Regions from separate parts of the Streptococcus sp. STC1396 genome, predicted to be linked through region 1. Evidence: predicted binding sites of a transcription regulator. Region 1 holds the regulator's gene; the other holds the start of a gene.

What was found. The regulator CtsR, encoded in region 1, represses protease genes until heat stress. The targets are predictions, from matches to a motif close to TTGGTCAAAAAAGGTCAAANA.
Positions count from the first base shown of each region.
Region 2: the regulator CtsR is predicted to act here: its motif matches at 13,336-13,356, upstream of AC5FEC_RS06480 (ATP-dependent Clp protease ATP-binding subunit).

Region 1 covers NZ_JBZYCU010000019.1:10,585-26,948, forward strand. Annotated here, with positions in the region: gene AC5FEC_RS07550 (adenylosuccinate synthase) at 1-4, opposite strand, end outside; gene gshAB (bifunctional glutamate--cysteine ligase GshA/glutathione synthetase GshB) at 307-2,559, shown strand; gene AC5FEC_RS07560 (hypothetical protein) at 2,808-3,653, shown strand; gene AC5FEC_RS07565 (toxic anion resistance protein) at 3,678-4,934, shown strand; gene AC5FEC_RS07570 (ADP-ribosylglycohydrolase family protein) at 5,011-5,829, opposite strand; gene hslO (Hsp33 family molecular chaperone HslO) at 5,943-6,815, shown strand; gene dusB (tRNA dihydrouridine synthase DusB) at 6,802-7,779, shown strand; gene AC5FEC_RS07585 (DUF6287 domain-containing protein) at 7,819-8,493, opposite strand; partial or broken gene AC5FEC_RS07590 (NUDIX domain-containing protein) at 8,729-8,842, opposite strand; gene AC5FEC_RS07595 (hypothetical protein) at 8,841-8,924, opposite strand; gene AC5FEC_RS07600 (GNAT family N-acetyltransferase) at 9,179-9,571, opposite strand; gene AC5FEC_RS07605 (ATP-dependent Clp protease ATP-binding subunit) at 9,635-12,064, opposite strand; gene AC5FEC_RS07610 (CtsR family transcriptional regulator) at 12,071-12,529, opposite strand; gene ytpR (YtpR family tRNA-binding protein) at 12,879-13,505, opposite strand; gene AC5FEC_RS07620 (thioredoxin family protein) at 13,536-13,850, opposite strand; gene AC5FEC_RS07625 (DUF4651 domain-containing protein) at 13,850-14,134, opposite strand; gene pepA (glutamyl aminopeptidase) at 14,262-15,326, shown strand; gene AC5FEC_RS07635 (DUF1846 domain-containing protein) at 15,450-16,364, shown strand, end outside.
Region 2 covers NZ_JBZYCU010000015.1:2,946-19,309, reverse strand. Annotated here, with positions in the region: gene mltG (endolytic transglycosylase MltG) at 1-425, opposite strand, end outside; gene AC5FEC_RS06540 (GNAT family N-acetyltransferase) at 502-1,008, opposite strand; gene AC5FEC_RS06535 (GNAT family N-acetyltransferase) at 1,005-1,520, opposite strand; gene murC (UDP-N-acetylmuramate--L-alanine ligase) at 1,530-2,864, opposite strand; gene zapJ (divisome accessory protein ZapJ) at 2,873-3,538, opposite strand; gene AC5FEC_RS06520 (pilus expression-regulating Snf2 family helicase) at 3,582-6,695, opposite strand; gene der (ribosome biogenesis GTPase Der) at 7,138-8,448, opposite strand; gene AC5FEC_RS06510 (nitroreductase family protein) at 8,466-9,182, opposite strand; gene dnaI (primosomal protein DnaI) at 9,179-10,078, opposite strand; gene AC5FEC_RS06500 (replication initiation and membrane attachment family protein) at 10,079-11,227, opposite strand; gene nrdR (transcriptional regulator NrdR) at 11,228-11,701, opposite strand; gene AC5FEC_RS06490 (bifunctional methylenetetrahydrofolate dehydrogenase/methenyltetrahydrofolate cyclohydrolase) at 11,929-12,783, opposite strand; gene AC5FEC_RS06485 (DUF1797 family protein) at 12,923-13,153, opposite strand; gene AC5FEC_RS06480 (ATP-dependent Clp protease ATP-binding subunit) at 13,399-15,684, shown strand; gene AC5FEC_RS06475 (NUDIX hydrolase) at 16,194-16,364, shown strand, end outside.

The DNA.
Region 1 (16,364 bases):
TCATAATTTCGTCTGAGCTGCGAGAGCTCTTCCTTTCTTAATCTACAAGGCAGGAGTTTCACCTGCAAACGTATCTTACACTTCATTATAAGAAAATTTTGAGTTTTTTTCAAGATTGAACAGTTTTTAAATTTGGATTTTCACTTTTGAAAGCGAATTACTAATTTTAAAAATTTCTATTTTCCCCAAATAAATAAAGCCGTTAAAAGGAAAAGTTCGGAAATTTCGTAGAAACGTAGCGAATAGTTGTTTTCTGACTTTTTTTATAATAGACTGAAGGTACTATATCAAGAACGGAAGAGAATGATGACAATTGATCGGTTATTAGAAAAGCTAGACCCAGCCAGCCCTATCTTACAAGCAACTTTTGGCCTGGAAAGAGAGTCGCTGCGCGTGACAGAAACAGGAAAAATGGCTCAGACTCCCCATCCTAACTGTTTGGGCTCTCGCAATTTTCATCCCTATATCCAGACGGATTTTAGCGAGCAACAGCTCGAATTGATTACCCCCATTGCCACTTCGACTCAGGAAGCTCGTCGTCTGCTGGGGGCCATCACAGATGTGGCTGGACGCTCCATTTCCAGAGAAGAACTCATGTGGCCCTTGTCCATGCCACCACAAATCCAAGAAGATGAGATTGATATCGCTCACCTTGAAAATGTCTACGAGCTCCGCTATCGCCAAGGTCTAGCAGAAAAATACGGCAAACGGCTCCAGACCATTTCCGGCATCCACTACAATATCGAGCTAGGGAAAGATTTGATGACTGCGCTATTTAAAGTTAGTGGCTTTGAATCACTAAAAGATTTCAAAAATGCTCTCTATCTCAAATTGGCTCGAAATTTCCTGCGTTTCCGCTGGTTGCTGACTTATCTTTACGGAGCGGCTCCTCTGGCAGAAGCTGGATTTTACGATAATTCGCCCGAGGCTCTTGTCCGTTCGCTCCGCAATAGCCATTACGGCTACGCCAATGAGGAACATATCCATGTGTCATTTCGCTCGCTGGAAAGCTATATCTCAGACATCGAGGCCTATGTCGAGTCTGGCGACTTAAGTGCTGAAAAGGAATTCTACTCGCCCGTACGCTTTCGCGGTCAAAAACGAAATCGAGATTATCTGGAACAAGGAATTACTTACTTGGAACTTCGCTGCTTCGACCTCAATCCATTTGATGCCTTGTGCATCAGTCAGGAAACTTTGGATACAGTCCATCTCTTTCTCTTGGCCCTGTTGTGGCTGGATGATGTGACGGATAGTGACGCGCAGCTACAAGCCGCCTATGCTCTCAACGATGCTATCGCTTTAGCTCACCCCTTGACTCCTCTACCTGCAGAGGCCGACAGCTCTGCTATTCTCCAAGCTATGGAAAATGTGATCCAGCATTTCAATCTGCCTGACGCCTACCGTCAATTGCTAGCGCAAGTCAAGGCTGCACTAGCTGATCCCAAACTGACTCTGGCAGGCCAATTATTGCCTCATATTGAGAAGAATTCCCTATCAACATTTGGACTTGCAAAAGCGCGAGAATATCGGGATTATACCTGGACTGCCCCCTACGCTCTCAAGGGCTATGAAAAGATGGAGCTTTCCACTCAAATGCTTATGTTTGACGCTCTCCAGAAAGGCCTCCATCTCGAAATCCTAGATGAAAACGACCAATTTCTCAAGCTCTGGCATGGTCCCCATGTAGAGTATGTCAAAAACGGCAACATGACCTCCAAGGATAACTATGTCATCCCTCTGGCCATGGCCAATAAAACAGTCACCAAAAAGATTTTGGCAGCAGCTGACTTTCCTGTCCCTGCTGGATCGGAGTTTTCTTCTCTGGAGGAAGGCTTGACCTATTACCCTTTGATTAAAGACCGACAAATTGTTGTCAAGCCCAAGTCAACCAACTTCGGACTGGGTATCTCCATCTTCCAAGAACCAGCTAACCTAGAAGCTTATGGCAAGGCTTTGGAGATTGCTTTTTCAGAAGACGCCGCCGTCTTGGTGGAGGAATTTATCTCTGGAACGGAATACCGCTTCTTTGTCTTAGACGGTCAATGTGAGGCGGTTCTCTTGCGCGTGGCGGCTAATGTGGTCGGAGACGGCCAGCATACCGTGAGAGAATTGGTTGCCATCAAAAATGACAATCCGCTGCGGGGTCGAGATCATCGCTCACCGCTTGAAATCATTGAACTAGGGGACATTGAACTGCTCATGCTGGATCAGCAAGGCTATGGACCAGACGATATCCTGCCTGCTGGAGTCAAGGTTGACTTGCGGCGCAATTCTAACATTTCTACTGGCGGAGACTCGATTGACGTCACAGACAGCATGCACTCATCTTATAAGGAACTCGCTGCGGACATGGCAAAGGCTATGGGAGCTTGGGCCTGTGGCGTTGATCTAATCATCCCTGACTGCTCTGCTATTTCCACCAAGGAAAAGCCCAACTGCACCTGCATCGAGCTCAACTTCAACCCCTCTATGTATATGCACACCTATTGTTCTGAGGGGCCGGGACAAAGCATTACTCCTAAAATACTGGCTAAACTTTTCCCAGAAATGGACTGATAAAACAAGAATCGCAGGGGATTCCTTGCGATTTTTGCTTGTCTACTTGCAATAAACAACGAACCTTTCGCTCGACAAACAAGGCTTGCTTTCGTGATAGGAAGCAAATCTCTTTCTTGATGAGGCAAGCATTCTCAATAAATCTAAAAACGTATCTGAATACATAAAATCATTGCACTCTTTATCCTTCAAAAATCAGCTTTTATGTTAAAATAGAGATAACATATTGAGTAGAAAGAGAAAGGTTCATGTCGAGGAGAAATGATGATTCTAACCAGCAACCGGAATGGTTTAGCTGGTTTTGGGTACTTATATTTGTATTTGGTTCTGGAATAGTGGCCAGTTATCTGCTCCCCATTGCTATTCTGGGAGCTGTTGGATATGGGATTTATCGTTACCATAACCAGAGAAAAGATCGTATTGAAGCTAAACAAAACAGCATCGGTCGTATTGAATATCTGAAATCAGAGATTGGGCAAGCCGACCGCCGCATTAAAAAATTGGAAAGCTACCAAAAAGATGGCGACCAAGAAAGCTATCAAGATTTAGCTCTACAAATTCTTCCCCAGCTCACCTATATCAAAAATACTGCTAACGACTTACGGGGAGAAATTCCTGCCTCTGTCTACCAGCGAATCCAGACAAAAATTCGTACTGTAACTGCTGAAATCGATGAGCAACTGCAAAAGATAGAACAAGAGAAGAGACAAAAGGAAGTACAACCCAAGAAAACTAGCCTAGAAGAGCTAGCTCCAGAATTGGTCGCTACGGTTCGCAATATTCAGATTGACCATGAGGCCATTCTGCAAAAAATCTCTCAATCCGAAAGCAATAATAAGGAGGAGCTGACTGCCATTCATCAGTCCCAGATGGAGCACTACGAAGATATTTTGGAAGGCTACCTCAAAATCAAAGCTTCTCCCAAAGATTTTTACAATGCTGAGGAGCGGCTAGCCAAGGCCAAAGTAGCTATAGAGCAGTTTGACTTGGACCTAGACGAAGCGTTGCGTCAGTTAAATGAAGCTGATTTGAGGGATTTTGACATTAGCCTGCGTATCTTAGACAAAGAAAAGCAAACAGACCCCGGCTTTTAAGCTAGATAAACCAAAGGAGAAACTATGAGCCAAGAATTTCATTTTGACATTGATAAAATTGCTAACAATGCCATCAGCAAAAGCGACAAAACAACGGAAATCATCGAAGCCAACACGACTCAAGGAAATGGTCAGCTCACTTTTCTAGAAAAGCTGACTCCTGAGCAACAGAGTGCGATTACGGCTAAAGCCCCTCAGCTTGTTGATAATTTCGTATCGGACCAAAATGCCTTGCTGGACTTTGGCCAATCTGCTGTCGAAGAAGTCAACGGTACTGTCAATCGTATCTTGGCCGAGCAGAAAAAATTACAAATTCCCCAGGTAGATGAGCTCTTAAAAAACACCAACAAAGAACTCAATGGCTTTGTCGCAAAATACAAGGATGCTCAAGTAGCAGAATTGGACAAAAAGCCTAATTTCCTGGAAAAACTCTTCAAACAGAGCAAAAACACTCTTCAAGAATTCTATTTCGACTCACAAAATATTGAGCAGAAAATGGACGGCATGGCTGCGACAGTCGTCAAACAAGAAGATGTCCTGGCTCGCAATATTGTTTCTGCTGAAATACTGATTGAGGATAATACCAAATCGATTGAAAACCTAGTCGGAGTTATTTCCTTTATCGAAGCTGCTCAGCAAGAATCTGGCAATCGAGCGCTCAAGCTGCAGGCTGAAGTCGCTCAGCTAGATATGACAACTGTTGACTATCAAGTCAAATCGCAAGAATTAGCCCGAATGACAGAGGTGGTCAATACCCTAGAGCAGCAACACACTGAATATGTCAGCCGTCTCTATGTGGCTTGGGCAACCACTCCTCAGATGCGCAATCTGGTCAAGGTTTCCTCTGATATGCGCCAAAAGCTTGGAATGCTCCGTCGAAATACTATTCCAACTATGAAACTGTCTATCGCCCAGTTAGGCATTCTCCAGCAATCCATGAAGTCTGGTCAGGTAGCTGACGCCATCTCGAATGCCAATAACGCTGCCCTGCAAATGCTCGCCGAAACGAGCAAGGAAGTCATTCCTCAGCTGGAGCGGATTTCCCAAAGCCCTACTATTGCTGTTGAGTCTGTCACTAAGCTGGCAGAAAGCCTTGTCGCACAAAACCAAGGCATTATCGAAGCTATTGATAAAGGGCGGGAAAAACGCGCTCTGCTAGAAGCCACTGTTATCCAGTCTGCAGAGACCATCAACAACTCTGTCAAACTGCGTGATCAAAAGATTATCCAAGCCTTGCTGGACCAAGGCAAGGAAGCCCAGAAAGAATTAACTACGGAATAAGTAAAAGAGCCTAGGTGGCTCTTTTAATGTTTTACTTTTTAAATGATAAATACAGTCCTGTCTTCCGATTGTCCCTTTAAAACAAGCAACTTTCCAACAGTTCTTTATTGCGCAGCTGGGCTAGCCAGTTGTCAGGAATCTCGTCCAAACCATAGATAATACCAGCCAAGCCGCCAGCAACTGCTGCTACTGTATCAGTGTCATCGCCCAAATTAACAGCTTTCAGGACAGTTCCCGGATAGGAAGCGCTAGTCAGTAAACACCAAAGTGCTGCTTCCAAGGTATCCACCACATAGCCACTAGAGCGAATGTCATCTTTGGTCAGCTCTGCTAAAGTTTGCAAACGAGCATAGGTCGTGCTAGTCTCTAAGTCTGATAGTATTTCCGATAGTTGCTGGCCTTTTAAGAGCCTACGAGCAATAGCCACATAAAGAAGGCAGGCCTCCACAGAAGTCGCATGGGCATGAGTAATACTGGAAACAGCTTCAATATCAGATGGACTGGCTTCCGTAAAGGCTAGGGGCAGAATCCGCATCAAAGAGCCATTTCCGTTGGAATATTCATCAGATAGACCGTGTCCTCTTGTCAAGGCTTCGCGAGTCGCATTTCCTACATCAAAAGTCCAACCATCTGGTGTATAAGCTCCCTCGAAGAGCCAATGTTTAAACCGCTGCTGCATATCGGCAGGGTCAATCTTGCCTTTTTCCCTGATAGAATCACAGGTCGCCAAAACAAGGCTGGTATCATCCGACCATGTCCCAGCCGGCTGCTGATGACTGCCGTATCCAGTCATACCGGTCGCTTCAAAGCTCCCTCTTTCTTGAAATTCATAGGGCACTCCCAAAGCATCCGCCACTGCTAGGCCATAAACTGCCGCTTTTAAGTCTTGATTCATCAACTCGCTCCTTTGTGTTTTAACTTGATTATACCATGATTAGAGAAGAAATCTTCGATAAAAACAAGCACAAAGGCTACGTTTGTTTTTATTTTTGTGTTAAAATAAAAGGTATGGACAAAATTATCAAAACTATATCAAAAAATGGGGCTTTTCGGGCTTATGTGCTGGATAGCACAGAGACGGTTCGGACCGCTCAAGAAAAACATCAAACTCAAGCAAGCTCTACCGTTGCACTTGGCCGCACACTGATTGCCAGTCAAATTTTAGCTGCAAATGAAAAAGGCCAGACCAAGATTACCGTCAAGGTCCTCGGGACCAGCTCACTAGGCGCGATCATCACAGTGGCAGATACCGAGGGCAATGTCAAAGGTTATGTACAGAATCCCGGTGTCGATATTAAAAAGACAGCCACTGGCGAAGTTCTAGTTGGCCCTTTTGTCGGCTCTGGTCAATTTTTGGTTATCACGGACTACGGCACTGGCAATCCCTATAATTCTATGACGCCACTCATCTCTGGTGAAATCGGCGAAGACCTAGCCTTCTACCTGACCGAAAGCCAGCAGACACCTTCCGCAGTTGGCCTCAACGTCCTTTTGGATGAGAATGATAAAGTCAAGGTTGCCGGCGGTTTCTTGTTACAAGTTCTGCCGGGTGCAAAAGAAGCTGAAATCGCACGCTTTGAAAAGCGGATTCAGGAAATGCCTGCTATCTCTAAGCTGTTAGAATCCGAAGACCATATCGAAGCTCTGCTGGCTGCTATCTATGGTGATGAGCCATACAAACGCCTGTCTGAAGAGGAAATCCGCTTCCAGTGCGACTGTAGCAAAGAGCGCTTCATGAATGCCTTGGCTACCCTGCCAAAGGCTGACTTAGAAGAGATGCGTGACCAAGACCACGGAGCTGAAATCATCTGTCAATTCTGCCAGACAGCCTACCACTTTGACCAAAATGACTTGGAGGAACTGATTCGTGACAAATCTTAATACCCCTTTTATGATTGGAAATGTTGAAATTCCCAATCGTACAGTTCTGGCGCCCATGGCTGGTGTAACCAACTCTGCTTTCCGAACCATTGCAAAAGAGCTGGGAGCAGGTCTCGTCGTTATGGAAATGGTCTCTGACAAGGGCATCCAGTACAACAACGAAAAAACCCTCCACATGCTCCACATTGATGAGGGCGAAAATCCTGTCTCTATCCAGCTTTTCGGCAGTGACGAAGACAGCCTAGCCCGCGCAGCGGAATTTATCCAAGAAAACACCAAGACAGATATCGTTGATATCAACATGGGCTGCCCAGTCAACAAAATCGTCAAAAACGAAGCTGGCGCTATGTGGCTCAAGGATCCTGAAAAAATCTATAAAATCATCAACAAGGTCCAGTCCGTTCTGGATATCCCTCTGACAGTCAAGATGCGGACTGGCTGGTCCGACAGCTCACTGGCTGTAGAAAATGCTCTAGCCGCCGAAGCGGCTGGCGTTTCAGCCTTGGCTATGCACGGCCGTACGCGTGAACAGATGTATACCGGTCATGCCGACCTTGAGATCTTGCACAACGTAGCCCAAGCCCTGACAAAGATTCCTTTCATCGCCAACGGTGATATCCGCAGCGTGCAAGACGCCAAGCAGCGTATCGAGGAAGTCGGTGCTGATGCTGTCATGATTGGCCGTGCAGCTATGGGAAATCCCTACCTCTTTAACCAAATCAACCACTACTTTGAAACAGGCGAAGTATTACCCGACTTGACATTTGAGGACAAGATGACGATTGCTTACGAGCATCTCAAACGTTTGATTGACCTTAAAGGAGAGCGCATCGCTGTCCGAGAATTTCGTGGTCTAGCGCCACACTACCTTCGTAGTACTGCTGGAGCAGCTAAGCTCCGAGGCGCTATTTCTCAGGCTGAAAGTCTAGCTGAAATTGAAGAACTCTTGCAAATTCAAAAATAAAAACAAAAGGAAGCCATTTGGACTTCCTTTTCATTATATTTAGTGCTGAGATACCACAACGCTTGTTACTGATCCATCTGCTCCTGTTGTAATCTGCAGATTGGCATTTCCTTGTCCACTTAACTGAGCATTGTATTTTCCGTCATCCAGAGTATAAGAGTAGGACGCAATGGAGTAATTACCAGTCTTTCCATCAGCAGACTGGACTGTAAACTGGCCGTTGCCTGAAACGGTCACCGTGTTTCCGTTGGCATCTTTCCAAGTACCAGCTGCTGCTGAGAAATCTCCATCTACCATGGTCAGAACTCCCTTGTAACGAGCGTTACTTTCTGCCTGTTTATTCTGAAGTTGGCGGTTACTTTCTGGTGCTTGGGCTGGCTGAGTCTGTTGAGTCTGAGTGCTTTGTCGGCCTGAAGCCTGCTGAGGCTGCACTTGTTGGGGCTGACTTACCTCGACAGCTGGCTGTTCTTGACTCGCAGGGATTTCAGCTTGGCCAGACTGGCCAACTGCTCCTGCTGAGGAAGCGCTACTGCTAATCTTAGGGGCACTGCTGATCTTGCTAGATGATGCAGTTTTCGAGCTAGAAGAGGTCTGAACGGTCTTGCTAGAGCTAGTACTTACAGTGCTTTCTTCTTTCTTACCACATGCTCCTAAAAGCAAACTGGAAGCCAGAACCGCAACAGTCATTAATTTTCTATAAGTCCTTGTTTTCATCTTTGTTCTCCTTGTAATAATTTGAAATCCTTTTGTAATATTATTGTAACATTCTAGGTTTGCTTTGTCAATTATTTAGATAAGAGTGTTCCAAATCTTTTCATCTATGCCGAATCACTTCCTTTCAACTTTCTATTCTTGGCATGGTTGATAGGCTTCTACTTATATATTCGTAATTAAAAACGAAAAACAGGACATTTCTATCCTGTCATTCAAATAAATAATCAGCATTCTTTTAGTCTGCTTTTTCTACTTTCAGCTGATCAACTTTTCTCGGTATTTTCTTGGGCACCCGCTTGACTCTAGTCTCCGCTAGGTATTCTCCAAATTTGACCAGAAAATGATAGCTAGTAGATGTCCAGCTTGTCTCTGTCCTTGACAGTGATCGGATTAGCTACCTTAGGAGCCATTTCTCCGTTAGCCTTGTACATCCAGTTGCCCCCCTGACTTCACCCATTAATGGAAGTAATAAATCATCTTTTCCTTCGACCTTGTCAACCTTCTAGCACAATGCGGATGCTGATTTGGCACTCTTTTTTGATAGAATCATTAGCCAAAACGGTTGACAAAAAATGGTTTGGATAAAATGACGAACAAACGCAGTCACGCTTTTTTGCTCAATATTCTCTGGAGCTGTCCCATATTCTTATAAGCTGAACAAACCCTTTAAATACCTGAATCTTGCTCAAGTATCCAGTCGAATCAGTTCTGTTAGTCCCTGATCTCGGTAAAGCAGGTCATTTCTGACTGAAAATCCCAGCTCCTGCCAAAAACGGTTGCCCTGTTGGTTTTTTTCAAAAACGACTAGCGATACTTTATGGATGCCAAGCCTTTTAACTGCTGATAAAGCCTGATTAACCAGCGTCTTTCCCACTCCTTTTCTACGAAAGTCTGGCTGGACAGCTGTATGATAAATGTAAGCCCGACGTCCGTCTGTTCCAACTAGAATAGCACCGATAAAGCGTTTGTCCTCCAAGGCAACTAAACAGGTCTCAGGATTACGCTTCAAAAAGCGGGCAATCCCTTCTTTAGAGTCATCCAAATTATTGAGCCCCAGACCGGCACAAGACAGCCACAGCTGATAGACAGAACCCTAATCCCCTTCTGTCATCACACGAATTTCTATTGCAAACATCCTTCCCTAGGCCACTTCAAACTTGAGCTGGCCAGCCTTGACTCCAACCTTAAGCGTTTGACCCGCCGCCAAATCTCCAGTCAGGAGCAACTCAGACAGCTTGTCCTCCACCTGCGTCTGCAGGGTGCGGCGCAGTGGTCGCGCTCCCATTTCCGGATCATAGCCTTCTTGAGCCAGTAGTTTCAGGGCATTAGCTTGGAATTTAAGAACGATGCCTTGCTCTGCCAGACTCCTAATCAACGGTTGCACCATAATCTTGACTACTTCCTGCATATCCTCAGCAGACAGACTGTGGAAGACCACTTTTTCGTCAATCCGGTTGATAAATTCAGGCCGATAGGTCTTTTTCAATTCTTCCAGAATGCGTTTTTCCATATTGGCCTGATCAAAGCGGATATCACGCGCCCCAAAACCAACCGTCTTATCATCCCTCAGGGCCGTAGCCCCCAGATTGCTGGTCATGATAATAATGGTATTGGAGAAGTCCACTTTACGCCCCTTGCTGTCAGTCAGCTGGCCATCATCCAAAACCTGCAAGAGGACATTGAAAATATCTGGATGGGCTTTTTCTACCTCGTCAAAGAGGAGGACAGAATATGGACGGTTGCGAACCTTCTCAGTCAACTCGCCCCCTTCCTCATAGCCTACATAACCCGGAGGCGCTCCGTTGAGGCGACTCGCAGCGAATTTCTCCATATATTCGCTCATGTCAAAGCGAATAAGGGCTGATTCATCATCAAAGAGAACTTCTGCCAAGGCCTTAGCCAACTCTGTCTTTCCGACACCCGTTGGTCCCAGAAACATAAAGGAACCTATTGGGCGTTTGCCAGTGCGGATGCCCGACTGATTGCGACGGATAGCTCGGCTGACAGCCGAAACGGCCGCATCCTGTCCGATGACCCGCTTGTGCAGTTCTTTTTCCAAATTGAGATATTTTTTAGCATCTGTCTGAGTCAATTTCTGCACAGGAATACCAGACAAGCGGCTAAGTGTTTCTAAGATATCTCCTTCTTCCACCTTCAGCTTGTAAACAGCCGGCTCCTGCTCTTTTGCCAGTAGCTGGCTGACTTTTTTCAGCTTTCCAGCCATCAAAGCCTGATCCACAGGCGTTAAATCAGACTGCTTATAATCCTGCGGTCCCTTATTTTGCACAGTTGCACTGGCCTCATCCAAAAGGTCAATGGCAGAGTCTGGCAAATGCTTGCTGGTCAGATAGCGATGAGCATACTTGACTGCTGTTTCAATCGCTTGATTGCTGATGACAACCTTGTGATGCTCTTCGTAGCTCTTTCTCAAGCCCTGCAAAATAGCAATGCTGTCAGCCACCGTAGGCTCTTCAATAGTGACCTTGGCGAAGCGACGAGATAAGGCGGCGTCTTTTTCGATATGTTTCTGATACTCTTCCTGGGTCGTAGCTCCAACTGTCCGCAAGGTTCCACGAGCTAAGGCTGGTTTTAAAATATTGGCCGCATCCAAGGTCGAATCAATCCCACTACCAGACCCCATGATGGTATGCAACTCATCGATAAAGAGAATGACATGCCCGTCTTCTTCGATATCATTGATGATGTTGTTCATCCGCTCCTCAAAGTCTCCGCGAAAACGAGTTCCAGCAACGACATTCATCAAGTCTAGTTCCAAGACGCGCATCTTAGCAAGTTCTGCCGGAACTTGACCAGCTGCCACGCGTTGAGCCAAGCCTAAAGCCAGAGCCGTCTTACCAACCCCAGCATCTCCAACCAGTACCGGATTGTTTTTAGTCTTGCGACTGAGAATCTGAATCATCCGAGAAATTTCCTCATCCCGTCCAATGACTGGTTCCAAGCGACCAGCCCGAGCCAGTTCTGTCAAATCCCGAGTATAGTCTTCCAGACCACCACTGGTTGAAGGAGGCATGCCCATCATATTCGCCATGGTTTGCTTGACCGCCATCATCCCCTTATTCAGACTGCGGATAGCCTTGATTTCTTCCTTGCCCCAGCCAGCACATTGTTCTAGGAGCTTGCGAAGATTACTGATTTTCGGACCATTGTTCTTATCATCATAGCTAAAACCAGTAGATTCTAGGACTCTAGCTGCCAATGTTCCCTGATCAAACAGAATAGCTAACAAAACATGCTCGGTCCCTAGACTTTTAGCATGAACAGCCTCGGCAATCTGAGTAGCTTGGGCAAATAGTTCTTCCATTCTGTGAGAAAATGGCAAAAGTTCCAAACGCCCATTCTCCTGATACTTCTGCCCAGTAATCTGCAAAGCAGCTTCCTCAAAATCATCAATCTCCATCGGAAATTCGTTTAAAACGGAACCTGCTACACTGTAAGGATTGTTGGCCAAAGCAATCAGCAAATGCCAAGACTCCAAATAATCCGTATCAAAATGGCCCGCTAAAATCTGAGCCGCCTCCAAACTTTCAATTAAGGCTTTTGAATATTTCATCTGTGGTTACATTCCCTTTCTGTCTAATTGCTGTAAAATTTTCTTCAACATGCGGGCTCGTATGGCTGGTGCATCATTCCCCAACACCAGATCCGAAGCAGTCGCAAGAAGAAGATTCCCCTCACGTTCCGTCATTATCTTCTCATCGAATAACAGCTGGATCACATCTGTAAAAATTTGCTGGCTGATCCGCTCTCCCACATTGTCAAATAAATCGCAGAACATTTGATGCCGATCTGAAAACTCTATCTTGCCAATCCGGATATAACCGCCACCACCGCGCTTGCTTTCCACAATGTAACCGCGACTTTCTGTAAAGCGAGTCTTGATAACGTAGTTGATCTGACTGGGAACCACCTGAAAAACATCAGCTAGTTCACTTCGCTTCAGCTCGACAATACCAGCCTGAGCCAGAATGGACTTGATATATTCTTCAATACTGTCTGATGTGTTTTTTGCGCTCATAGCTTGCCTTTCTAGTTTCTTCAGCCGATAAAACAGCTCATCTCAAAACCAAATGTCTAACATTGACTATCTTTGACTTTTATTATACCGAAAATGTTCGGATTTTAAAAGGAAAAGGGCTGAATGAACGTCTAAAAACATTTGATGATTCAAACTAGTAAAAAACGCAAAAAGTATGGGACTCTCAGCTTGCCCAGCCTCCTTACAGATACAGAGAACACAACTTTTACCTGCTCTTCATTACTTGACTTGGTTAGCCTTATCGGCCATATTTGTTGAGCAATGCAGTCAAATAAGCAAAAAGAAAAAACTCAAAAAGATTTTTAAAATCTCTTTGAGAATTTTTAATCTATGCTTGCCAATGTTTAGCAGGGTCAAAAGCCTCTCCTACAATTTCTGAGCTACCTAATTCAATAATCCCACGTTTCTGCGGTGCATTTGGCAACTGAAGCTCCCGCGGACTGCACATCATACCGAAACTCTTTTCGCCCCGAAGTTCACCAGGAAAAATGAGATTGCCTTTCGGCATCATAGCGCCAGGCAAAGCCACAATCGTCTTGAGACCAACCTTGGCATTAGGGGCACCAGCAACGATTTGAACCGTCTTGTCAGCTGCCACCTGCACCTGACAAATATTAAGGTGATCACTGTCAGGATGGGCCACCATTTCAAGGATTTCCCCAACAACAAACTTAGGCTCTGGGTCCTTAACCAGCTCAGCTGAGAAGCCTTCTTTGGTCAATTCTTGGTTGAGAACCGCGACTTGTTCGTCCGTCAGATAAACTTGGCCACAGCCTTCAATATTCATCCGATTAGACACCTGGAAAATATTCCAAGCCACTGTTTGGCCGTTATCCTCCCGATAAATACGCGCGACATTTCCTTTGCGCTCAGCGGTCAGTTTAGCTCCCTGATTGTTGGCAGCAATAACCATGAGGACATCTCCGACATGCTCTTTGTTGTATGTAAAAATCATTTGTTCCTCCAAAAATACTTTTAAAACTTCTTATAAATTCGCTAAAAAATCATTGATTTGACTCTTGGTCTTGCGGTCGCGATTGACATACCGACCAATTTCTTGCCCATTTTCCAAAACGATTAGACTCGGAATCCCGTAAACATCCCATTTTTGGGCGACAGCCATATACTGATCCCGATCCACCTCAACAAAAGTAAACTCAGGATTTTCAGCTTCAATTTCCGGCAGGAAGGGCTTGATAAATCGGCAGTCCCCACACCAGTCAGTCGTAAAAAAGAAGACAGTCTTCCCCCTATGCTCTACATAAGAAGCCAGTTCCTCTATGTTTTGGGGAATAATCATCACTCTTCCTCGTAAGTTAGCTGCCCATTCTCATAGACGAAGGTAAAATGGCGGTCATCTTCTAGAACAACTCCTCCGACCATACGACTGTCGGTTGACTCATAAAGCTCCACATAGACTGTTGCGATTGGTCCACGGCTAGAAAAAAAGTCCCGTACAGTCCGAACAATTTCTTCTCTATTGCGTAATCTTTTCTGCTCCTGCACGACCTTAGCAGCTCCAAAAGCCAAGGCGCTAGCTCCCAAAAGGGCTGTTGTGGTTAAAATAATTTTTTTAGCTTTCATGTAGAATATTTTAACACAAAAGAGCAGAGGCGACAAACAATATTATAGATTTCTCATCTTCTTTTAATCCGACCTGTTATTCTCTTTGAAAAAGTGATAAAATAGGGAACAGAAAGAAGGTAAGTTTATGACAACATTATTTTCAAAAATCAAGGAAGTAACGGAGCTTTCTGCTATTTCTGGGCACGAAGGACCTATTCGCAACTATCTGCGGGAAAAAATCACTCCTCACGTTGATGAGGTTGTTACCGACGGTCTAGGCGGCATCTTCGGGGTGCGCCATGCAGAAGCTGAGAATGCTCCCCGCCTTCTGGTTGCGGCTCACATGGACGAGGTTGGCTTTATGATCAGCGAGATTAAGCCGGACGGAACCTTCCGCGTAGTAGAAATCGGTGGCTGGAATCCATTGGTCGTGAGTAGCCAACGCTTCAAACTCTTTACCCGTGAAGGTCGGGAAATCCCTCTTATCTCAGGCTCTGTCCCTCCTCATCTGACGCGTGGTGCTGGCGGACCTGTCATGCCACAGATTGGCGATATTGTCTTTGACGGCGGCTTTGCGGACAAGGCAGAAGCCGAAAGCTATGGTATCCGTCCGGGAGACACGATCGTGCCAGACAGCAAGGCTATTCTCACAGCTAACGGTAAAAATATCATCTCCAAAGCCTGGGACAACCGCTATGGCGTCCTTATGGTCAGCGAATTAGCTCAAGCCTTGTCTGGACAAGAACTAGGTAACCAACTCTATGTCGGCGCCAATGTTCAAGAAGAGGTTGGCCTGCGTGGTGCCCATGCTTCAACAACAAAATTTGCCCCTGAGGTCTTTCTCGCTGTGGATTGCTCCCCAGCAGGCGACATCTATGGCGGTCAAGGAGCTATTGGCGACGGAACGCTGATTCGCTTCTTTGACCCTGGTCATCTCATGCTACCAGCCATGAAGGACTTCCTCCTGACAACCGCAGAGGAAGCTGGTATCAAATATCAATACTACTGCGGCAAAGGTGGAACCGATGCTGGCGCTGCACATCTCCAAAGCGGTGGTGTGCCGTCTACTACGATCGGTGTCTGCGCCCGCTATATCCATTCCCACCAAACTCTCTATGCCATGGATGATTTACTGCAAGCCCAAGCCTTCCTGCAAGCGCTGGTCAAAAAGCTGGATCGCTCAACCGTGGACACGATTACCAACTATTAACGATTGATCACCCATTCGGGTGATTTTTCTATAAACTGAAGATCATCTTTGCAAGTTTTCTACCTTCAAAACCCAAAAATCTCTAATCTTTTGTTATAATTTTTAGCGGAGGTAAAAACAAACATGGAAAAAATTGCTTTTGATTCTGAGAAATACTTAAACCTGCAGCGCGACCATATCTTGGAGCGCATTAATCAATTTGAGGGCAAATTGTACATGGAATTCGGTGGTAAAATGCTGGAAGACTTCCATGCTGCCCGCGTCCTGCCAGGCTATGAGCCGGACAATAAAATCAGACTGCTCAAAGAACTCAAGGACCAAGTGGAGATTGTCATTGCTATCAATGCTAATAATATTGAGCACTCGAAAGCCCGTGGTGACTTGGGCATTTCCTATGATCAGGAAGTTCTGCGCCTCATTGATACCTTTAATGAGCTGGATATTTATGTAGGCTCAGTGGTCATCACCCAGTATGCCGGCCAGCCAGCAGCCGACCTCTTCCGCAGTCAGCTAGAAAGGAACGGAGTTGACTCCTACATCCACTACCCAATCAAAGGCTATCCTACCGATATAGACCATATCATCTCGCCTGAAGGTATGGGCAAGAACGACTATATCAAGACCAGTCGTAATCTGGTCGTGGTGACCGCACCTGGTCCTGGTTCTGGTAAATTGGCTACTTGCTTGTCCAATATGTACCACGACCAAATCAACGGTATCAAGTCAGGCTATGCCAAGTTTGAAACCTTCCCAGTTTGGAATCTGCCCCTGCATCATCCAGTCAACTTAGCATACGAAGCCGCTACAGCCGACCTCGACGACGTCAACATGATTGACCCTTTCCACCTGCAAACCTACGGAAAAACCACCGTCAACTACAACCGTGATATCGAAATTTTCCCAGTCCTTAAGCGCATGCTAGAACGTATCCTTGGAAAATCACCTTATGCATCCCCAACGGATATGGGCGTCAATATGCTCGGCTTTGCCATTGTAGATAATGATGCTGCTATCGAGGCTTCCCAGCAGGAAATCATC
Region 2 (16,364 bases), on a different contig from region 1:
GACACTGGCACCTTTGAAGAAGTCATTGATTCACCATCACGTGTTTCAGGCTCGGCAACTTTAACTTCCTGAGCATCCGCAGCTTGTGCTTCTGTTCCCAAATTAGCTATCAAGCTTTCCAGTATCATTGTTTGGCCATCTTCAGCTTTTTCCTCTTCCGAAGTTTCTGTGTTTACCAGACTATCAGTTACAGGTGTTTCTTCAGAAATCTCCGCTAAAGCCTTATGAGAAGCCTCAACAGACGAAAGAAGGGATTCAATGTTTTCGGTGAGCACTGCTTCTTTATTGTCAGCTGCTGGTTCTAAGTCCGAAGACTGTCCTTCTCCACCAGCCCCTGCCAATTCTTTTAGAATCTGTTCCTTAAAGCTCAGATTTTTCTCTTTATCTTGTGAATTTTCAGTCAAAAACTTGACCTCCTTGTTCATAATCCTTAATATTATATCTTAAAACCTTGATAAATGCAATATTATTCGGATTTCAGAACCTATTTATTGTTACAGTTTAATGACAGTTTGACTGAGGATTTTCCCAGACCATATCATACCAAACTTCACCAGCATAGGTTGACTTTGACTGTCCTTCATTGACGAAGTCGTGTCTTTCATAATAAGCTGTCAGATAATCATGGCAGGTCAGATTGATGCCGTGGCGCTCATCTGCAATAGCAATTTCCTTCATAGCTTCCAGTAAGGCTCTTCCTACACCCAAGCTCTGTACTTCTTTCGAAATAGACAGACTAGTCAGAGAGATAAAGCCGCCTTCGATAGAATGGCAGTCCTCAATCTCCATTGTGAAAGAAACATCGTGCAAGTGTCGTTCTGGTCGAATAGGCCCCTCTAAATAACCCAGAATCTTGCCATTTTTTTCCGCAACCAAAAAAGTTGTGGAAATCGTTTCAATGTGCTTTGCCAATATTTCACGACTAATAGCTTCTTTTGGACTGAAATTTTCCAGTTCAATTCTGTGAATTGCATCCAAGTCTGCTAGACTTGCTTGGCGGATAATCATTGTATCTCCTTAAAGTCGGGATTGTCCCAAACCATATCAAACCAAGGGGCTCCGCTGTGTATAGATTGGGAAATGCCCTCATCGACAAAACCATTCATCTCATAATAAGAGATAAACTCATCATGACAGATTAGGCTGATACCCTGGCGGTTTTGCTGAACAGCCGTCTCCTTGAGGGCTGCCAAGAGCAAAGTTCCCATACCCTGACGCTGAAAATCTGGATGGACAGACAGGCTTTGAATGACAATAAAGCCACCGGTTGGAGGATTGGCTGTCACCTTGGTAAAGAGGACGTCGGTTAGATGAGGGGAGGCAAGGATCGGACCGACGACATACCCTACTATTTGCCCATTGAGCTCTGCAATCAGAAAGGTATCTGCAATCAGTTGAATCTGCTCTTTCAGTGTTTCTGGGCTAGCGGTCTCTTCTTTGGGAAAATTCAAATTCTCAATATGAACGACTTCCTCCCAGTCGCTCAACTGGGCTTGCCTAATCTTGATGTATGCTTCCACAGTTACAGCCTATTGGACATTGTTAGCCAGATTAGACAGGAGACGCTCAAAGGAATATTCATAAGTCTGGATGTCTCCAGCTCCCATAAAGACATAAACTGCGTTGCTGTGGTCAAGAAGCGGAGAAACATTATCCACATCAATGACCTTGGCCCGCTTGACAATTTTTTCAGCTAGATCCTCGACTTTAACATCCCCATTGTCCACTTCACGCGCAGATCCGTAAATCTGAGCTAGATAGACCGCGTCAGCCTGATTGAGGGCTTCTGCAAATTCGTCCAAGAGAGCAATGGTCCGAGTGAAGGTGTGCGGCTGAAAGATTGCCACGATTTCCTTGCTTGGATACTTCTGACGAGCTGCATCAAGAGTTGCGATAATTTCCGTTGGATGGTGAGCAAAGTCATCAATGATAACTGTTTCGTTGACAATTTTCTCTGTAAAGCGGCGCTTAACTCCGCCAAAGGACTTCAAGTGCTCGCGAACCAAATTCAAGTCAAAGCCAGCAATATAAAGGAGCCCAATCACAGCTGTTGCATTCATGATATTGTGACGACCAAAGCTCGGAATTTGGAATTCGCCCAGTTCCTGCCCGCGGAAGGAAACTTTAAAGCCTGAGCCGCTAGTCGAACGCAACAAATCATGCGCGACAAAGTCATTGCCTCCTTCCTTGAAGCCATAATAGTAAATCGGTGCATTGGATGTTATCCGACGCAGCTGCTCATCTTCTCCATAGATAAAGAGTCCCTTAGTGATTTGCTTGGCATAATCATTGAACGCATTAAAGACATCTTCCAAGCCAGTAAAATAATCTGGATGGTCAAAATCAATATTGGTAATGATCGAATATTCCGGATGGTAAGGCATGAAATGACGCTCGTACTCGTCTGACTCAAAGACAAAATACTTGGCATTGGCAGAACCGCGGCCTGTACCATCTCCAATCAGATAGCTAGTATCCGTAATATTGGACAGAACATGGGCAAGAATCCCCGTTGTAGAAGTTTTTCCATGAGCACCAGCTACACCCATGCTGACAAAGTCACGCATAAAGCTACCTAAAAATTCATGGTAGCGTTTGTAGCCGATACCGTTAGCATCTGCGTAAGCAATTTCTACGTTGTTATCTGGACGAAAGGCATTACCAGCAATGATTTCATAGTCTGGCTGGACATTCTTCTCATCAAAAGGCAGGATGGAAATGCCTGCCTGCTCCAGACCGCGCTGGGTGAAATAATATTTATCAACGTCACTGCCCTGAACCTTATGGCCCATCTGGTGCAGCATCAAAGCCAAAGCGCTCATACCAGAGCCCTTAATCCCGATAAAATGATAGGTTTTCGTCATGATAACTTTTACTCCTTATCTAATTTGGTCAAGTTCAATTCTTGAGCCATTCTATGTTTCTTTTGCTCTTCCTGAGGATTGCTTTGCTTATAGACTTGACTGTTCTTCAAAAAATCATAGGTATTTTTCTTAGGTTTTTCCTTGAATTTTTGAGTCTTAGGTCTGTAATCAGGCTTAATCTCTGCTAAAATATAGGATTCTTGTTTGAGTTTATTTCCAAATTTAGCAAACTCTCCCGCAGCATTTTTCTGGAAAGGTGCAGTCGGCTTTGGCTGCTCCGTGGTCGAATGAGCAACAGCCGAAACTTTCCTATTCCGAATCTTATTGGGAATTTCACTGGTCAAATAAGGAGCCGAGCGTTTCTTTTTCAAATCAGCTCTGGCTTCTTCACGCGCCTGCTCAGCATAGCGAATAGCTGGATCATTTTTATCAATTGGTCTTTTAAAATCTTGAAAATTCGCCTGTTTTTTAACTGGTCTTTTGACAGTTGGGTTGGCAGCAGCTGGTGCATGCTTGCTAGAATCAACAATCGGCACCCACTCTAAATAGTTACGGTCTGTATAGTCCCCAATAATATTGCTGATGAGGTCCAATTCATCATACAAATTCATGTGTGGCATCTCTGTCAGCATGATTTCATCATCAGCAACTAGAGGAAATTGTTTATCAGTCATTTTGATTTTCCTTTCAACTCTTCATTATTATAAACTATTCAAACTATTTTTCAAGCGATTCTGGTGAAATTCCGAGAATTTCTCGAATTTCCTCCAGCGAAAGACTAGAGCGTGCTTCTGCCCCATCCAGAATAGTTGAAACCAGATTTCGTTTGCTTTCCTGTAATTCCTGGATTTTTTCTTCAATAGTTCCCCTCGTAATCAGCCGATAAACTTCGACATTGCGTTCTTGACCAATACGATGGGCCCGGCCGATGGCCTGAGCTTCTACCGCTGGATTCCACCAGAGGTCCACCAAAATAACGGTATCTGCACCAGTCAGGTTGAGACCGACACCGCCGGCTTTGAGGGAAATCAGAAAGGCTGACCTTTCTCCTTGGTTAAAGGCCGTTGTCATCTCCTGACGATCTTTTGCAGGGGTTGAGCCCGTGATTTTGAAGGATTCCATCCCCATCTGATCCAGCTCAGCCTCGATGATATCCAACATACCACGGAATTGTGAAAATATCAGAACACGATGATTGCCGTCTTGGATCTGCTCCAGCAGCTCACGCAAACTCTCCAGCTTACCACTTTCCCCATCGTAATCCTCCATAAATAACTTAGGTGTGTCACAGATTTGACGGAGCCGCATAAGCCCGGACAAGATTTCAATTTTACTGCGATTGATTTCCTCCTCCGTTGCATGAAGGATTCGCTCCTGCATTTGCTTGAGCAGGGCTAGATAAATCGTTTTCTGGCTGTCTGCTAGTTCGTTACGGTAAGAAACCTCAATCAAATCAGGAAGCTCCTGCAAGACTTCTTCTTTCTTGCGCCTCATAACAAAGGGTTTGATATAGCGCGCAACCGTTTCTGCCGACATCTTCAAAAAAGCTTTCTTGGCCGGTAACAAGCCCGGAAGGACAATCTGGAAAATAGACCAGAGCTCACCAAGATGATTTTCAATCGGCGTGCCAGACAAGGCATAAGTACGCTCCACCTCAAATGCTCTCAAATATTGAGCAATCTTGCTCTGGTCATTTTTCATGACCTGTGCTTCGTCCAATATCAAATAGTCAAAATGAAGCCCCTGATACTCTTCAACATCTTGTCTGAAAGAAGCATAGCTCGTAATCGTAATCTGATGATTTTCTGCAATCGCAGCATCTCGAACATTTTTCAGTCCATACACAACGGCCACGTCTAAGTCTGGAGCAAATTTGGCAAACTCATCACTCCAGTTGTAAATCAGGCTAGATGGTGCTAATATCAAGACTTTCTTAGACTTGGTCAAATGAGCACTCAAAAAAGAAATGGTTTGAAGGGTCTTCCCCAAGCCCATGTCATCGGCTAGAATACCGCCGAATCCATATTTATTCAGCATGGATAGCCATTTTACACCCGTCTCTTGATAATCCCGAAGCTCAGCCTGAACTTTCAGCTTAGGCAGAGGAAAATCCTCAGGGTGGGTCAAATCATAAGCCAGCTGGCTAAAATCCTGCGACAAGTCAACTCTTTCCTGATCTTTGAATAATTCAGAGAGTTGGTAGGCGGCCAGACTATGCGTTTGGATAACCCCATTTTTAGAATGTTTGCTTCTCAATTGTTGCAAGGTCTGGCTGATTCGCTTACTATTCTCATCAAAAATCAGAACCTGACCCGTCTTGCTGATAAAGTAATCCTTTTGACTCATCAGCGAATCTAGAACATCATCCACTTCAGACTGATCAATACCAGTAAAATCAAAGCCAATATCCAAGAGACCACCGTTCATACCGACGGAAACTCTCGGAGGTTCTGTGTAGGACAAGGCTTGCAACTCATCTGATAGGTGGACGTTGCCCAGTACCCCAAAGCGCGGAATCAAAACGGAGAAGAAACGGTAAATTTCTTCTGGTCGCAAAGGCGGACGCTGGCTGATAAACTCATCTGCAAAACCCGCCTCCAGCATTTCTTTAAAAATCTGCTGTTCTCGCTCAAAATTGCTAGCGAAAGGCAGGTTTCTTAGTTCCTCACGACTGGCTACAGTCTGACTGCCATAATCAAAGACAAGATCCAGTAATACTTGCTTGTCCGCCCCCAAATTAAATTCGAAATCCACGGTAAAGTCATGAATGAGCAGGCGCTCAGGCGCTGTCACACGGCCAATCTTTTTAAACTCGACCAAACTCACTGCCAGTTTGGACTGCTCAGACACATCAAACTGCAGGCGCTTTACTCGTTCCTGCTCAATCGGCAGTTCCTGTAAAGCCTTGATTAATTTCGTCTGCTGAGCCGTCAGTTGATAGAATGTCTGATTATGAAAGATAAATTGACCCCCATAGAGAATTTTATAATTCTTTTCTGATATCAGTAGCTCAAAATAGTTTTCACGCTCTTGCACCTCAAACTGATAAATCTCCGCCTCTTCATGCAAGTCCTGAAAAAATACCTCCGAATAATCATAGAAGCTATATTCCAAACGAAATGACGTGAGATTCATCAAGCGAGTCACACCTTCTTCAAAAAGACTGGCTGGAAAATAGAGGTGCCGCCCTGCATTGGGAAAGACTAGCGAAGAATCCTGCCCCTTATAATCCGCTGCCAAGCCCCGTAAGAATTCTAGCAAATCTTGACTGGCCTCATCAAAATTCTCTATACGGATGGGCTCATAATAACTCTTTCCAATCTGATAATGGCCGCCCTTGTCCAAGGTTCTCAAAAAGGACAAAATATCACGTACCACATAAGAACGCTCATCTGGCAGTCGACTGATCCGCAGACTCCATAAGAATTGTCCTGTGTAAGTATCTTCCTGACCGGTCGCCGATAGCTCATAGCAGATTTGCTGCCCGGATTTATCTGGCAAAATCTTATCCAAAAAAAGACTGCCAAAAGAGACTAACTTCTGGGTTTCCTGACTGGATGACTCCTTTTCTTCCATCTTTTCTAGCAGGTCTTTGCCAGCTGTATCATTTTTCAGAAAATATTCTAAGGCAGCCAGATGGACACAATACTTTTTCTTTTGAAAAAAATCACAGGAGCAGAAAACTGCATCATCATCTAGACTATAGCGTAGATTGTATTGATCCACGCGCGTGTACAAAAAGGAATCCTTGACTTCAAGAATTTCAACCTTTTTGCTATCACAGAGAGCAATTCCTTCTGTTCGAATTTTACCAGGAATTAATTTAGCCATAATTACCACCTAACGTTTATCCTTTTATTGTACCATATTTTGAACACAATAAGAAAAAGCAAGCATCAACTTGCTTTCTTTATGTAGAGAATGCCTATGTCTAATCACTCATTTACTTTTTGGATATGTGATACTCCACCTCAGACTTTGGTAGAAGCGGATACCAAGCTTGATAAGATTGCGCATATCCACTTAAAGACTGGTACTGCTCGCTCTTTTTTCACACAGTTCAATCTGGCTTTTCCGATAAGGAGAGGAAGCATCCAAGTAGGTTTTATATACGTCCTAAAAGACTTCTCCTTTGAACATCCCTCTGCTTCAAAATATTTTATTTCATCGCTGGCAGCAACTAATCTAGATATAAGTCATTTCTATCTGGATTTACTAGCTGGTGAAACTAGATCCCACCTAAAAAAACTCAGACTCGATTCGCTTAAAGCTCCTACTTCCGCTTCCTTGCAATCAAGTGAATCGGTGTTCCTTCAAAGACAAAGGCCTTGCGGATTTGATTTTCCAAGAAACGCAGGTAAGAGAAGTGCATGAGCTCTTCTTCGTTGACAAAGATGACAAAGGTCGGAGGTTTAGTTGCTACCTGAGTCGCATAGAAAATCTTGAGACGTTTACCCTTATCGGTCGGTGTCGGATTAATCGCGATGGCATCCATGATAACATCATTGAGCACAGCTGACGGAATACGCGTGTTTTGGCTCTGACTAATCTGTTTGATCATGTCTGGCAGCTTATGCAGGCGCTGCTTGGTTAAGGCAGAAACAAAGATAATTGGCGCATAGGACAAGTATTGGAACTGGTCGCGGATATCTTCTTCCCAGTCTTTCATAGTATGGTTGTCTTTTTCCAGCGTATCCCACTTGTTGACTACAATAATTAGACCTTTCCCAGCTTCGTGAGCAAAACCAGCGATTCGCTTGTCGTACTCACGGATTCCTTCCTCGGCATTGAGCACCATCAGAACAACATCTGAGCGGTCAATCGCCCGCATAGCACGCATAACAGAGTATTTTTCTGTATTTTCATAGACCTTGCCTGACTTACGCATACCCGCCGTATCAATCATGGTAAATTCCTGACCTTCACTGTCTGTAAAGACCGTATCAATAGCATCGCGCGTAGTACCAGCCACTGGACTGGCAATGACCCGGTCTTCACCCAAGATGGCATTGATCAAGCTAGACTTACCGACATTGGGACGGCCAATCAAGCTAAACTTAATCATATCAGGATTTTCAACCACTTCTTCGTGAGGAAGATTTTCAACGATCGCATCCAGAATATCCCCTGTACCAATCCCATGGACAGAAGAGACTGGGAAAGGGTCGCCCAAGCCCAAAGCATAGAAATCATAGATTTCATTGCGCATCTCGGGATTATCCACCTTATTGACCGCTAAAATGACCGGCTTATGGGTCTTGTAAAGCATCCGAGCGACATATTCGTCCGCATCCGTGATTCCTTCCTTACCAGACACGACAAAAACGATGACATCAGCCTCGTCCATGGCAATCTCAGCTTGGTGCTTGATTTGCTCCATAAAAGGCGCATCAACATCGTCAATTCCGCCCGTATCAATGATACTAAACTTACGATTAAGCCAATCTGCCGTCGCATAAATCCGGTCTCGGGTGACTCCTTCGACATCTTCAACGATGGAAATTCGCTCACCAGCAATCCGGTTGAAGAGTGTTGACTTGCCGACATTGGGACGGCCGACAATGGCAATAGTTGGTAAAGCCATTACTTACCTCTCTTATTCTAGTTTAATAATTTCTTCTCTTTCAAGATATCCTGACTGGCCAAGTTAGGCTTTTGTCCAAATTGAGCCGCTAGACGCTGACTCCAGGTATCCTGAGCTCTCTCGCCAGCATAATCAGCCTGAACACGGTCATAGACCTCAATGACAGATTCTTCCTGCTCTTGGTAACTTTCTTCAAAAACAACAGCTTCATAAGGCAGACGCGGTTTAACCGCATGATTCTGATTGGGTTTCCCCAAAGCCATACCAAAGACTGGATAGGTGTAATCTGGCAGCTTTAACAGCTCTGCTATTTCTTTAGAAACATAGCGGGCCAAACCGATAATGACACCACCATAGCCCATGCTCTCAGCAGCCAAAAGGGTATTTTGACCCGCCAAGGCTGCGTCAACAGAAGTTATGAGAAGGTTTTCTATGCCCTCTGAGTAAAAATCTTCTGTATGTAACCGAACGCCTTTTTCTGCTCGATTAAGGTCACCGACAAAAAGCAGAAAGGCTGAAGCCTGGAGGATAGCTTTCTGGGGCACTAGCTCAAAAAGAGCCTCTTTTTTCTCCTGACTGCGTATCACAATGATGGAATAAGATTGAAAATTCTTCCAACTAGAAGCCGCCCGTCCAGCATTGATAATTGTTTTCAACTCTTCATCTGAAATCTGCTCCTCCGTAAAACGACGAACAGAGGTGTGGGATAACATTAAATCAATTGTTTCATTCATCTACGATTTTCTCCTTCTAGGCGAACCTCCTGAGCCAGATAGCGAATTCTTTCCATGACCCGCTTGGCCTGCCAAGTCTCATCACCATTTCTTGATGTAGCAAAATGTCGCTCTAAATCCACAAAACTAAAATTAGAAGTAAAGAAAGTTGGCAGATTTTCCTGCATACGATGCTGGAGAATAACTTGCAGAATCTCATCCCGCATCCAAGGGCTGGACTGTTCAGCTCCAATATCATCCAGAATCAAGACCTGAGCCACTTTGACATCGTCAATTTTTTCTTTGACTTGACCAGAACTAATGGCGTTTTTGACGTCCAAAACAAAGCTAGGATAGTGTAGCAGAGTAGTAGATACGCCCCGTTTTTCTGACAAATCATGAGCCAGAGCCGCCATCATATAGCTTTTACCAACACCAAAATCTCCATAGAGATAGATAGCCTTTTGATAGTTTGGATAATCCGCTACAAAATTAGTCAAGAGTTCAAAAGCTTGATAGCGGCCTATATCATCCAAGTCAACCTGAGCCAAACTGGCTTCCTTAAGACTGGCCGGCAGATTAATCAAATTTAGACGACCACGAATAGCTTCCTGACGTTCCTGCTCAATCAACTCAGGAGTTTCCTCATAAGACACATCTGCATAGCCTTCATTTTTAATCAAAATGGGTTTATAACCCTTGGCAATATAGGCTTCATCCTTGAGCAAAAAACGATTGCGCTCAGTAATATACTGGTTAAATTTGGAGATACTGCGTTGGATTTCAGCCTGCGATAACTGCTCTTGCTGAATAAAGGCAGCTATGTCCGGATCTGCCAGAATTTGCTTGACCAGTTCTTGGTAATCAAACTGCCTAACCTTATTCATGTGAGGCATCGCCTGTCCGACTTTTTCCATTTACTCACCGCCTCCTTCCAATTTGGCTAATAGTCTGCGTTTCTGCTCTTCCAGCTCTGCTTGTTTTTCTAGGCTGGTTTCATTTTTATAATCAGGATTGCTCCATTCAGGTATATTGCTGGACTTGCGCTTCGGTTCAGCCTGGTTACCAACAGTTTGCTGGTGTCTCTCGCGAATTTTTAGAACAGCTTCCTCAGCAGAAGTCACCTTTTGATAAGCAAAATCATTGGCCACTTTTAAGGCGTATTTTTCGTTAAGATTGGCCGAATCAACCTTGTTAAAGGTTAGAAGTAGGACGAGGTTAATCACTTCATCCAAAAGGCCTAGTTCTGCCATATCTTGTAAGAGTTTTCGCTCAGCCCGAGTAATCGCTGCCTGACGGGTTTTCTTAATTTCGGCTAAAAAAATCAGCGGTGTTTGACGTTTGGCCTCTCTAATGATGGACTGTTCCTGCTGACTAAATTTACCGTCAACCGGCTTCTGATTCAGTTTCTGTCGCATACGTTTGGTCGAGATAACCTGAGAAATAGCAGTTTCTCTAGCCAAAAGATAGGTTTCATACCAGGTCCACTTCTTTTGCTCAGCAATGGCAAAAAGTTCTAAGAGATCTTCCTTTTCATCTGCAAAACGTAAATTTTCCTGAGCCATTCGCTGTTTGAAATTTCCTAAATCAAAATCTTTCATTTTTCGAGAGAAATCAAGACGCTCAGCTTCCAAACCAAAGACCTGCACAAATGGTTTTTCAAGCTTCTGTCCCTCAGCTCTGCTAGGTTTCAAGGCATCTGTTGCTGCTTCACCAATTTTTTTCTCCAAGAGTTTCGTATAGACGTTATGCTGAAAAAAATCATCCGCTGCTAGAGGGGCAAAAAGGCGAATGTAATAATGCTCTTCCTTCTGATAAAGAGCTAGGAGCTCCATAGCCGCTAGACGCTCTAAAGCATTTTCTAAAACATCCATGCCAAAATCCAGATGATTGAGAATATGCCCAAAGAGATAATCCTTTTGCCCATTATCCCAAAAGGCAAGCAGATAAGAATACAGAGCCGCAGCATCTCTGCCAACAATCGGCAAATATAGCCTAGTAAAGTTTCCCACGTCCTGATGAATCCGATTATTTCGTAAGAAAGAAAAATGACTGTTTGGTTTCATTTATTTTTCCTTTTTCTTTTTGGATCCCTTAGTAATCTGCTTCAATAGACTTTCCAGCTCACCGACATCCTTGAAACTGCGATAAACACTGGCAAAACGCACATATGTGATTTCGTCTAATTCTGCCAATTCATCCATGACGAGAGAACCAATATACTCGCTATGAATTTCATTATCACTTTGGCTTCGGACCTTTTGTTCAATTCGATTTACAATTGCTTCAATTTCATCGCTGGAAACAGGGCGTTTTTGAGCAGATCGAATAATGCCATTAAAAATTTTATCTCGCGAAAACTGTTCACGTGTCCCATCTTTTTTGACAACTACCAAGGTTCTCTCTTCGACACGCTCATAGGTCGTAAAGCGGTGCTGACATTCTTCGCACTCGCGACGACGACGAATAGTATTTCCATCTTCTGCCTGTCGGCTATCAACTACACTTGACTTACTTCCACCACATTTGGGACACCGCATGACACATCCTCCTAGAATCCTAATACTTCATTATACCATGTTTTGAAAAATAACAAAAGGTAGTTGATTGCTCTATCAAGTTCTAATTCATACTCAAAACCCGCTAATGCTACATAATCGCCCCTCATTACTAACCCCAAATACTTCTCTGTACCGAAATCCATTGTTGCTCAATTTTTCCCATGCAAAAAGCAGCCTGTATCTCTTACAAACTGCTTCAACAGCTACTAGTTCTCTAAACTTCTGACAAAGGCTTGATAAGTCTGCTCCATCAGCATAGTAATAGTCATCGGGCCAACACCTCCAGGTACAGGGGTAATCAGACTGGCTATTTCAGCTACTTCATCAAACTTAACATCGCCAATCAGCTTGCCATTCTCATCTCGGTTCATACCGACGTCGATGACAACAGCCCCCTCCTTGACAAAGTCCTTAGTTACAAAATGTCCTCGTCCAATAGCCACAACTAAAATGTCCGCCTGCTTAGCAGTCTTAGCTAGATTGTGGGTCCTCGAATGTGTCAGTGTTACCGTCGCATTCTTAGCTAAAAGCAACTGAGCCATGGGCTTACCGACAATATTACTCCGCCCGATGACGACCACTCGCTTGCCTTCCAGTTCAACGCCATATTCATGAAACATCTCCATAATACCTGCAGGAGTAGCCGGAATCATAACAGGATGGCCGCTCCATAGTTTGCCCATATTAAGGGGATGGAAGCCATCAACATCCTTGTCTGGATCAATAGCCAGCAGCACAGCTTCATCATCAATATGATCAGGTAAAGGCAGTTGGACTAAAATCCCATGCCAGTCAGGATTTTGATTATAAGTTTCAATCAAGCTCAACAACTCTTCTTGACTGGTCTCTTCCGGTAGACGATCTACCTTACTCCGAAAGCCAGCAGCTAAAGCCGAGCGCTCCTTATTACGCACGTAGATTTGACTGGCTGGATTTTCCCCAACCAAAATAACTACCAAGCCAGGAACCTGCCCTTTTTCTTCTTTGAGTTTCGCTGTTTTTTCTGCTAATTTAGCTTGAAGTTTTTCCGCTAAAGCTTTCCCATCAATAATTCTAGTCATTACCTTCTCATTTCTTTTTCAGTATCTTATCCATTATACCAAAAATCTCCCAGCCGAACTTATACATTTTTCTTATGGAAACTTATAAAAATAACCAGCTATCTTTTAGGATAAAATAAAAAAGCAGGTCTCTGCTTTTTTAGTACAATAATTCATAAATTTCCATTGCAATCAAGTCGATGCTATCGAAAGTGTAGGTCTCACGCGCTGCAACATCACGCAGGGTAAAGACTGGACCGTTTTCTTCGTCGTAGCTGTAAGCTACTTCCGCGACAACAACTCCTTCACGCTCAAAATTACGTTTTAAATTTCCACCATCTTTGGCCATAGCTTCCAAGCGATTGATGATTCTAACTAAATGTGATTCCATTTTATTTCTCCTATTTACTTGGTTCTTTCCTATTTTACCACAAAAAGAAACTGAAATACCAGTAAAAGGGCATCTTTTTCTTATTTTTTCGCCAAAATTCTTGCAAATTCTTCAGTCTCAGCTAGGATTTTATACTTAATTCTTGCAATGTTTTAAAATACTGATATAATGAAATTATAAAAACCTTGACTATTTTTGACCATTTAAAAATAGGCAATTTCGCTTCCTATAGAAAGAGGTAGAACATGCTTTGTCAAAACTGTAAAATCAATGAATCAACCATTCATCTCTATACAAATGTAAATGGAAACAAACAGCAGATTGATCTCTGTCAAAACTGCTACCAAATCATGAAAACTGACCCTAACAACTCTTTACTCGGCGGTCTTTATAACACAAACAATCAAAACATCGATCCTATTGACGATTTCTTTAACAGCCTCAGCAATTTCCAACACCCTCAGGAGCCAAATCCAAATATCCCTCCAACTCAATCAGGAGGAGGTTATGGAGGCGGTGGTTATGGTGGGTCCAGCCGTGGAGGTGGTCAACGTCAGCAAGCTCCGCAAAAACCCAAAGGACTTCTAGAAGAGTTTGGTATCAATGTGACTGAACTGGCTCGCCGAGGCGAGATAGATCCTGTTATCGGACGTGATGAAGAGATTGTCCGTGTCATCGAAATCCTCAACCGCCGCACCAAGAACAATCCTGTCCTCATTGGAGAGCCCGGAGTCGGAAAAACAGCTGTGGTCGAAGGCCTAGCTCAGAAGATTGTTGATGGTGATGTACCTCATAAACTCCAAGGTAAGGAAGTCATTCGCCTAGACGTTGTCAGCCTAGTACAGGGGACTGGTATCCGTGGCCAATTCGAGGAACGGATGCAGAAGCTCATTGATGAGATTCGTTCTCGTCAGGATGTCATTCTCTTCATTGATGAAATCCATGAAATTGTCGGAGCAGGCTCTGCTGGCGATGGCAATATGGACGCTGGGAACATCCTCAAACCAGCGCTGGCTCGCGGAGAACTCCAAATGGTCGGAGCGACTACCCTCAATGAATACCGTATCATCGAGAAAGACGCAGCACTGGAGCGCCGCATGCAGCCCGTCAAGGTAGACGAGCCGACGGTAGAGGAAACCATTACCATCCTCAAAGGGATTCAGAAAAAATACGAAGATTACCATCACGTCAAGTATACAGATGCGGCCATTGAAGCCGCTGCGCTTCTCTCCAACCGCTACATCCAAGATCGCTTCCTGCCAGACAAGGCTATTGACCTATTGGATGAGGCTGGATCAAAGATGAATCTGACCCTAAACTTCGTTGATCCCAAGGTCATTGACCAACGTCTGATTGAGGCCGAAAACCTCAAGGCTCAGGCAACCCGCGACGAAGACTTTGAAAAAGCAGCTTACTTCCGCGACCAGATTGCCAAGTACAAGGAACTCCAGCAGACAAGCGTGCTAGACAAGGATACTCCGATTATCAGCGAGAAAACCATTGAGCACATCGTAGAGCAAAAGACCAATATTCCAGTCGGCGACCTCAAAGAAAAAGAACAGTCTCAACTAGTCAATCTTGCCAGCGACTTAAAAGCCCATGTCATCGGCCAAGACGATGCTGTGGATAAGATTGCCAAGGCCATCCGCCGGAACCGAGTCGGACTCGGAACTCCCAATCGCCCAATCGGCAGCTTCCTCTTTGTTGGACCAACTGGTGTCGGTAAGACAGAGCTGTCTAAGCAACTAGCCATTGAGCTCTTTGGTTCGGCTGACAGCATGATTCGCTTTGATATGAGTGAATATATGGAGAAACACAGCGTGGCCAAGCTGGTCGGTGCACCCCCGGGCTACGTCGGTTATGACGAAGCTGGCCAGCTGACAGAACGCGTCCGCCGCAACCCGTATTCGCTCATTCTGCTGGATGAGGTAGAAAAGGCCCATCCCGATGTCATGCACATGTTCCTGCAGGTTCTAGATGATGGCCGCCTGACTGATGGTCAAGGTCGTACTGTCAGCTTCAAGGATACGATTATCATCATGACATCCAATGCTGGAACGGGTAAAGCTGAAGCCAGTGTTGGCTTTGGGGCAGCGCGTGAAGGCCGAACCAACTCCGTTCTGGGGGAACTGGGCAACTTCTTCAGTCCTGAGTTTATGAACCGCTTTGACGGCATTATCGAATTTAAGGCACTCAGTAAGGACAATCTGCTGCAAATCGTCAATCTCATGCTGGATGATGTCAATCAACGCTTGGCTAGCAATGACATTCATCTGGAAGTCACCGAAAAAGTCAAGGAAAAACTGGTGGATCTGGGCTACGATCCGAAAATGGGTGCTCGCCCACTGCGCCGCACCATCCAGGACCATATCGAAGACGCCATTACTGACTTCTATCTGGAAAATCCAAGTGAAAAAGATCTCAAGGCGGTCATGACCAGCAACGGCAAGATCCTCATCAAATCAACTAAGAAAACTGAAAATCCTACTGATGAACCCAGCAAACCGACAACAGATGAAACCGAACAATAAAATATAAGAAAAGAAACCCAACTTAGGATTTAAACTAGGTTGGGTTTCTTTATAATAGAATAGATGTAATATTTCTAGGAAACTACTTATTTACACAAAGGCAAAGTCCAATCGTCACCTTTGCAGCATTCGTTTTAAACTCCCGCATATTGTCTGAGATGTAAAATAGTCTATAATTCCCGATGCTAAACAAGTTTCTTGTCAATCTAGTGCCTACACTTTGTGCTTGTCCACCCATCTGAATTTAAATAACAAGCAGCGACTACTAGACAAAATTTTTGTCATTTGGGGGTAATTTTCTTATTATTAATATCTTGTAACTTCAAATATATTTCCAACAAGATAAGAGAATAGTATCTAACTGCTCTATGAAAACTTCAAAATAGATTTTACTGGAACTTTCACTCTATTTTCTTATCAAGAAATCAAAAAAATACTAGTAAAGTCTTGACAGAGGCTCTTCAGTCCTTTATGATAATAGTAAACTTACTAGAGAATGAGGAAAAATCATGACACTCCCAACCTTTGGATTAAAAGAAGAAAATGTAGAATATGTGACCCGTTACGGAGTCTATGCTGTTATTCCCGATGAGAATAAAGAAAAAATTATTCTAGTTCAGGCACCGAATGGAGCTTGGTTCCTTCCAGGTGGTAAAATTGAGGATGGCGAAGATCACCTA